2 regions of the Photobacterium sp. MCCC 1A19761 genome follow, and region 2 is predicted to be linked to the other one. Evidence: riboswitches for the same ligand, from Rfam matches in the RefSeq annotation. Region 2 holds a riboswitch; the other holds the start of a gene.

Region 1 (4,187 bases), on a different contig from region 2:
ATTCCCTGGTTTTCAAGTTCATCAAGGCTATACAGAAAAAATGCGCGGGTGACGAACAGGCAGCCTGCAATAATACCGAGGAGCCCGAAGCCAAACAGGAGCGCGGTCTTTTTACGTAATGAAAGAGTGTGAAATTGCTTTGCCGACATAGTGTTTTGAGAATTGTGAGCGAACCGGCGACAGTGTAGCTGTTTTTCAGAATAAAGAAGTGAAGTTCATCCAAGTTACGGTGTGACTGGTGAATTAGTGAGCAGTAATGATTCCATTTTGGGATGCGTTGGTGGTGGGGAGATGAACGCAGGCTGGGCTGGGCACTGCGGGACATGACTCCCGCAGGTTTGAGTTGACCCAGGATGAGCATGTGTCCAGATAGGCCAGCTATAGGGGGAAGGTGTTGGTCAGTACTTTGTAGAGCTCAGTCCCTTGCTGGACACTTGCGGAGGCAAAATGCAGTACAGGAATACAGTCGCAGGGTAGGGTAATGACCCGACTATGATTGGATTCACTGGCCAATGCGTTGAAATGCCACAGGGTTGCCAGTGGTTCACCGGCAGGAAGCGGATGATTGAGCCTGGCCTGGTATTCAACCTGACCGCCGGCAGGGCTGAAGATTGCTTTATAGTCCTTAAGGTAACAGGCATGCATCGTTGCAGGCGTTGGTTGTACCGGATGATCGGCCCATACCCCCTGATGTTGCAGATAGTTGCAAATGCCTTCGGCATCTTTGCGGGCGTCCGCTACATCCAGTCGCTCTTGTGAGCCGAGCTCCATGGTAAAGGCATCGACCATTACCGGTAATTCACGTCCTAACCGGGAAAAGTGCTGGCTTAATTGCCACCATGGGCTGAAGCTGGCTTCGTCCATGGCACCGCTGAAATCGCTCGGGATCAGAATATTGAGCGGAATATGGAAATGGCGAGCGCGCGCTCTGGCATATTCGGGCACATACAGGTGACGCGCAGAAATTGGCCCGGTATGTAAATCCAGCACAATATCGGCTTCAACGGCCATTTTTTGCAGGTTGAGCGCCAGGTGTTGTCCACACGTCAGCCCCCAGGGGGAAGCCAGTTTTGTCTCAAGCTGCTGGACTAATTGGGCCCGAAAGGCATCCCGGATCTCGCTTTCTTCCGCGTTCAGGTAGGCTTGGGAAAAAGGTTCCAGCACACTGCTGCCAAAATGATATTGGCGGTTCCAGTTCACACCGGTTACGGGATCGAAACGACCCAGTGTAAACTCCCCGCTTTTTTGATTGATGCCGAGCGGGTTCGCCTGCGGCACCATCACCACATCCCCGAGCGGGGGATGTTGGCGAAACAGATTCAGCAATTGGTAAATGACCGCATTGCCCTGTACTTCCGCACCATGGATATTGGCCTGGATGTAGACACGCGGACCATTTCCCTGGCCCTGAATATGAATAACCGGGACTTCCATCGGATTACCGGTGGGTTGCTCACCGACTTTAACAGTTGTGGTTGTGATCATAAGGAACTCGTTATCGGGCGCAGCCGTCATTATGATTGAGCCTGGCAGCTGTGCATCCACTGATTGATTTCGTGATTGGCATTGAGAACCGGCGTCAGATCCGGTAATTCGTCCATGTATAGCGGCGGACGCAGCCCGGCGTGGCGCAGACGCCCCTGGTGCTGCATCAGGGCTTTGACCGCAATTGGGTTCGCTGCGCAAAACAGGCTGTTGCCCGCGCTTTGCCACAGTTGTTTAAAGCTTGGTTCCTGTTTAAAACTTGGCTCCTGCTGAAAGCTTGGTACTTGTTGAACGCTGGGTGCCGTCTGGCTCAGGGTTTGGTGAACGTACAGGGCGGTTGCTTCCGGCCAGGCATTCCCGGCTACAGACACCAGGCCACAGGCCCCGGCAGCGGCAAAGTCAACAAACAGCGCATCGTCACCACAGAAAAACTGCAGCGTCGGGGCGGCTTGCGTATAACGGGTGAACACCTCCACGCTGCCACTGGCTTCTTTGACCGCCCAGGCATTCGGATGGGCGGAAATTGCGCCCAGAGTTTGCGCATCCAGAGCGGCGCCGGTCCGTGAGGGCACATTATAAATCATGCAAGGCCAGCGGCTGGCATCCAGCAGGGTTTCGAACCACTTTTGCTGGCTGGCTGCACCGGGCTTTGCATACAAAGGGACCGGGAGCAGCAGGGCATCAATTGGATAATCGGCTAAGAAGGTCAGCCATTGCAGTTGCTGCTGAAGCTGGAAGCCGCCGACGCCGACCATCAGCGGCACGGACAGCTCTAGCGCACATATATGACGAACCACCGCTTGCTGCTCGGTCGGTGTCATCGCCAGTGCTTCCCCGGTACTGCCAAGCAGCAGGATCCCGTTACCGGCGGCGTCTTGTTCGGTGGCTAGTTGGGTCAGTGTCTCAAAGTCAATCGACTCATCGTCGCGAAAAGGGGTGATCAAAGCCGTCCATAGCGTTGTCTGGTTGAGTGACGTGGCTTGCGGCGATACCAGAATTTCTGTTGTAGGGCATGAATTGTGAATTGGCATCTCTAATCCGAATGTCATTGTTATCCGTTTAGAGAGCTTGGCATTGCGAAGAAAGCCGATGGCTGTGAGCCATTCTTGAGGGCAAAAAAGCACAAACACCAGAAGCTCTCCACCAGCGGTGACAGCCCTGGGGATTCAGCCCCAGTGACCGATAAGCCTGCTTCCAAATACAAACTTACCTCGGCGTTAAGCCCCCTGATCTGTGTTCAGCGGTATTTGGATACCTCCGACAGACTACCTGGTTAACGCGCCTCTTCTGATCCCTTTGAGAGGGAATGATTTGATTCAATCATCAATGGTGACGGGATGTCAATCTCCGTCGTGATTTTTTATGCGGCTTTAGCTCATTTTATTTCACGCTTCGCCGTCAAAGTCCTAAAATTGTCGGGTGAGTGCCGCGGCGATGATCCCTGCGGTGATCGCCGGGAGGGGTTTCTGCCAGATAAACATCACGACGGCGGTTGAGAGTAGCGCCAAACGGGCGCCCAGATCGCCCTCGACCGCCAAAGGCGCCAATAAGGCAACCAGCACCGAGCCGGACATCGCGGTAATAAACTGCTGTACCCGGTAGCCAATCGGAATGAACGACATGATAAACACCCCGCCCCAGCGTGTGGCGAGGGTCACCAGTGCCATGATCAGGATAATCAATAAGGTACCGCTAAAGCTGGTTTCAATGCTCATGACTTTTTCTCCGTCCAAAATGCGCCCAGCGTTCCACCGGCAATCGCACCGACAACGACATGGCTGTTCTCAGGTAAATACCAATAGGCCAAGAGAGATGACCCGGCAGCGGCGGCCCAAATAGCAAACACGCGCAGGTTCTTCGGGCCCACGCCAATCATGGACAGCAAAAAACAGCCCATCACCATATCCAGCCCGAGGCTGACCGGATCAGAAATGGCATTGCCGAAATACAGGCCAAGCCAGGTGCCGATAATCCAGAATGACCACAGTGCAAGCCCGCCGCCGATCAGCAGGCCCAGACCGGGCTCTTTGCGGCTGAAAGCCTGCATCGACATGGCCCAGTTCGCATCCGATGCCAGCAGCATCACCCCGTAGCGTTTCGCTGGAGGCAACTCACGCAACCACGGGTAGAGCGTTGCCCCCATTAACAGATGCCGTGCATTAATGGCAAAGACGGTGACCATCACCGGAATGATGGGCACGTCGGCTCCCCATAAATCCAACGTTGCGAACTGAGATGCGCCGGCGAATACCAGGGCACTCATCAGCATGGTTGAAACGTTGTCCAGCCCGGTTTGCGCCGAAGCCACCCCGAACGCGATCCCGAAAACGATGACGAAAAAGGAGAGGGGGACCAATTGCGTGAAGCCGTTCCAGACATCTGTGTAGGTGAACTCGTGGAGGCGAGTCTCCGGGATTAAATCCTGTTGTGTGTCGGTTTGCATGATTATCTTTTCAACGTGAAGTGATTTGAGTCGATGTCAATCCAAGGGGATACAACAATCGTTCGGGCTGGCAGAGCGTCGCCGCTTGCCTCGGTCATGAGGCTCATGCGTAGCGCCATGATTGATTTATTATACAATTAGGCTGTACCGGGAAGAGTGCCATGCCTGACATGGATATTCAACATATTCATAACATTTGCTCGGGGATATCTCTGCCCGGCGATGAGGATAGCCGGACAGAAAGTGATTAGGCCAGTTT
Region 2 (4,187 bases):
CTATGTCCTGACAATCCGCATCAGCATGATCCTGCTGCCGCTGCTGATCAGCGGCTATATGGTGACCACACTCTACTCGGGCTACTGGCTGACCAAGTTTGAAACTTCCCGGCCACCGGAGATCAGCTATCTGCAACGCGTGAACAATCCATGGGCCTGGGAAACCCGGCTCTCGTGGGATCTGGCGATCACCCAACTCCACCTGGGCGCAGCAACTCAGGATCCGGACCTGATCCAGCACTATGTCGACTGGGCCACCGAGAAAGCCAAAAGCTGGCCACGGCCGGCCTTGTACCAGAACCTCATCGCCGCCTACCAGTTGCTGGACGATCCGGCGCGGGCCGCCCAAATTCGCCAGGAAGCCGAGTACCTGTTTCCGGCCGATGATTTCAGCCCGGACGCACTGGCCTCCCTCTTTGAGGGCGCTGCACAGCCCGTCAGCCAGGGCGTGACGCCAAGTCTGCCATCTACCGTCGCGCAGTAATACGCCACTCAGGAAACGGGAAACGGACCCGTGTGCACGGCTCACGGCTCACGGGCTGAGCAGACGCCCAAAAAAACGGCTACCGAGGTAGCCGTTGTTGATCCTGCCCCCAGCACACGTGCCGGGCCTCCGGTTGATTCCGAGCTGACTTACTTCAGCGTCGACTCCAGGGCCTTCAGGCACAGCGCCACATTTTCGCTGCGGGCCGCGTATCCCATCAGACCAATCCGCCACGCCTTCCCGGCCAAAGCGCCCAGTCCGGCACCAATTTCCAGGTTGTAACGCTCCAGCAAGGTCTGACGAACCTGCGCATCATCGACACCGTCCGGGATGTACACCGCATTGAGCTGCGGCAAGCGGGACGCTTCCTCGACCACAAATTCGATCCCGAGTTTCTCCAGTCCGTCACGCAGCTCCCGGTGCGCATCCTGATGGCGCTGCCAGGCATTTTCCAGCCCTTCATTTTTCAGCAGCACCAGCGCTTCATGCAGGGCGTACAGGCTGTTCACCGGCGCAGTATGGTGGTAGCTGCGCTTGCCTTCACCGCTCCAGTATCCCAGCACCAGGCTTTGATCCAGGAACCAGCTCTGAACTTTGCTCTGGCGCTGCTGAATTCTCTCCACCGCACGCGGCGAGAAAGTCAGCGGCGACAGGCCCGGGACACAGGACAAACACTTCTGGCTGCCCGAATACACGGCATCCAGCTGCCACTCGTCCACCAGCAGCGGGACGCCGCCTAGCGAGGTCACGGCGTCGACAATGGTCAGACAGTCATGCTGGCGGGCTAACTTGGCAATCGCTTCAGCATCGCTCAGGGCGCCAGTCGAGGTTTCGGCATGGACAAAAGCCACGATTTTGGCATCCGGGTTAGCCTCCAGTGCCTGTTCGACCAACTGCGGGTCAACCGGCTCTCCCCAGGCATTATCGACCATCACTGCCTCACCGCCACAGCGCTCGACATTTTCCCGCATCCGATCGCCAAACACGCCATTGCGGCAGACGATCACTTTATCGCCCGGCTCAACCAAATTGACGAAACACGCTTCCATGCCGGCACTACCCGGCGCAGACACGGCAATGGTGAACGGGTTCTGGGTCTGGAAGGCGTACTGCAGCAGTTGTTTCAGCTCATCCATCATGCCGATAAACAGCGGATCTAAGTGACCGACCGTCGGACGACTCAGCGCCTGCAACACCTGCGGGTAGATATCCGACGGCCCCGGGCCCATCAGTGTACGTTGTGGTGGATAAAAACTACCAATTGTCATTATTATATCTCCTGGGTAAGCGTTCATATTTCTCTGAGCGGCAACCAAAACCGGCAACGTTTCAGGGAATATCCCAGTATTCAGGGAATTGCCCCCGGACGCAACCCTGCACCCCCGCAACGATCACCCTTGCATTTTCCCCGCATAATTTTTCATTCGCCCATTGACAAGCCCCCGGTAAATCCGCTTCAATGAAGGACGTTTTTTGTTCACCCTGATGATCAAAGTATCATCAGGGAAAAAACAGAAGAGGAGCGTTACCCAGGTAACCAGGTTGCGGGGCCCCACCCCGAGGCATCCTGGCGAGGGGGAGTAACGCCGAGATACTGCCGGACTCGGGGAACGGTAGTATCGGCCAGTAAGGTTGAATCCTTCTGGCTGTCACCTTTCATCGTGAAAGGTGGGGAGCTTCTGGTTGTAGCGCGAACTATCCGTCTCACCGATTTGCTCTCCTGACCCTTGGATGTCGGGAACTAACCTCCCGAGTCAGTCCCTATCTTCATCACCATTACTGATATTGGGAGACTTGCTTTGAGCCCTGTTGATAACGCTGCCGCCCTAACCGTCGCCAAATTCGGCGGCACCAGTGTTGCCGATTTTACCGCCATGCACCGCAGTGCCATGATCATCAAACATAACCCGGCAGCCCGGGTGGTGCTGATCAGCGCCTGCTCCGGCGTCACCAACCTGCTGGTTGAACTGGCCGGCGGGGTGCGGGACACAGACCGACGCCAGCAATTACTGACCCAGCTGAAAGATATCCACTACGCCGTCCTGAACGAGCTGGCATCGCCGGAGCCAATTACGCCGGCGATCAATGACCATCTCGACAACGTCGCGACACTGGCCGCGCAGGCTGCAACCCAGCCTAGTGCCCAGCTGACCGATCAACTGGTCGCCAATGGCGAGCTCCTCTCTACCTACCTGTTTACCCAGATCCTCTGCGAGCTGGGGGTGAACGCGGTGCGTGTCGATATCCGCGACATCCTGCGCACCGACAACCAGTTCGGCAAGGCGATACCACAACCGGATGCCATCCGCGCGCTGGCAACAGCGCATCTGGAGCCGTTGCTGGACCAGCAGGTCGTAGTCAGCCAGGGCTTTATCGGCGCTGATCAGGACGGGAATACCACCACCCTGGGCCGGGGCGGCAGTGACTACAGCGCGGCGCTGGTGGCCGAAGCGCTTCGCGCCACCACACTGGAAATCTGGACTGATGTCCCAGGCATGTATACCACCGATCCCCGGATCACGGCCGCAGCCAAGCCCATCCGGGAAATCAGTTTCAGCGAAGCGTCCGAGATGGCCAACTTCGGGGCCAAGATCCTGCACCCGTCCACTTTGGTCCCAGCAATCCGCCAGCAGATCCCGGTGTTTATCGGGTCGTCCCGGGCACCGGAGCAAGGCGGGACCTGGATCCGTGATCGAGTCAGTGATGCACCGCTGTTCCGGGCCCTCGCCCTGCGTTGCAACCAGACCATGGTGACCCTGACCAGCCTGAACATGTTCCATGCCTACGGTTTTCTGGCGGAGGTGTTCCGGATCCTGGCCGAGCACAAAGTCTCGGTCGATCTCATTACGACCTCCGAAGTCAGTGTTTCCCTGACTCTGGATAAAACCGACACCGCCGGCGGCGCGCCGCAGCTCCCGGAAGCCGCTGTGGAAGCACTCAGCCAGCTGTGCCGGGTCGAGGTTGAGCAGGGCCTGTGCCTGGTAGCCCTGATTGGCAACCGGATGAGCCAGACCAAAGGTTCCGCCAAAGAAATCTTCGGCTCGCTGGATGACTACAACCTGCGTATGATCTGCTACGGCGCCAGCCCGCATAACCTCTGCTTCCTGGTCCAGGAGCAGGATGCCAAATCGGTGGTCCAGTCGCTGCACCGCCAGATCCTGGAAGCCTGAGCCACATCGCTCACGCCAGAAACAGCAAGGGCGCCAATCGGCGCCCTTCGTGATGGTGCTTTCATCGATGAGCCTAAGCCAACCCATAAGCCTAAGCCGACAGGTTCGGCCCCAGCCATTTCTCTGCTTCAATCAAATCCCAGCCTTTGCGCTCAGCGTAGCTGTCACGCTGATCTTCCTGGATCTGGGCAACGGCAAAGTAGCGCGCGTCCGGGTGGGAGAAGTACCAACCCGACACCGACGCGCCCGGCCACATGGCATAACTGGTCGTCAGCGACATCCCGATCGTTTCTTCAACCTTCAGCAGCTCCCACAGGGTGCCTTTCTCAGTATGTTCCGGACAGGCCGGATACCCCGGCGCCGGACGGATCCCCTGATATTTTTCCCGGATCAGATCATCATTCGACAAATCTTCCTCCGGTGAATAGCCCCAGATCTCCTTTCGCACCTGCTCATGCAGGTACTCGGCAAAGGCTTCTGCCAGCCGGTCAGCGACCGCCTGCACCATGATCGCATTATAATCGTCCCCTTTG

The links. A riboswitch is a leader RNA that binds a small molecule or an ion and turns the genes downstream of it on or off. The one in region 2 is predicted to bind lysine.
Region 1: linked by a shared signal. The riboswitch ahead of dapA (4-hydroxy-tetrahydrodipicolinate synthase) and the one ahead of lysC (lysine-sensitive aspartokinase 3) in region 2 are both predicted to bind lysine.

Annotation. Positions count from the first base shown of each region.
Region 1 covers NZ_JAZGTF010000004.1:191,405-195,591, reverse strand. The annotation lists gene VV869_RS07465 (bifunctional diguanylate cyclase/phosphodiesterase) at 1-149, opposite strand, end outside; gene VV869_RS07460 (succinylglutamate desuccinylase/aspartoacylase family protein) at 379-1,485, opposite strand; gene dapA (4-hydroxy-tetrahydrodipicolinate synthase) at 1,515-2,534, opposite strand; lysine riboswitch at 2,611-2,780, opposite strand; gene VV869_RS07450 (AzlD family protein) at 2,892-3,200, opposite strand; gene VV869_RS07445 (AzlC family ABC transporter permease) at 3,197-3,928, opposite strand; gene VV869_RS07440 (lipoate--protein ligase family protein) at 4,176-4,187, opposite strand, start outside.
Region 2 covers NZ_JAZGTF010000006.1:6,207-10,393, reverse strand. The annotation lists gene VV869_RS07830 (PglL family O-oligosaccharyltransferase) at 1-484, shown strand, start outside; gene VV869_RS07825 (pyridoxal-phosphate-dependent aminotransferase family protein) at 634-1,752, opposite strand; lysine riboswitch at 1,992-2,171, shown strand; gene lysC (lysine-sensitive aspartokinase 3) at 2,284-3,654, shown strand; gene metH (methionine synthase) at 3,746-4,187, opposite strand, start outside.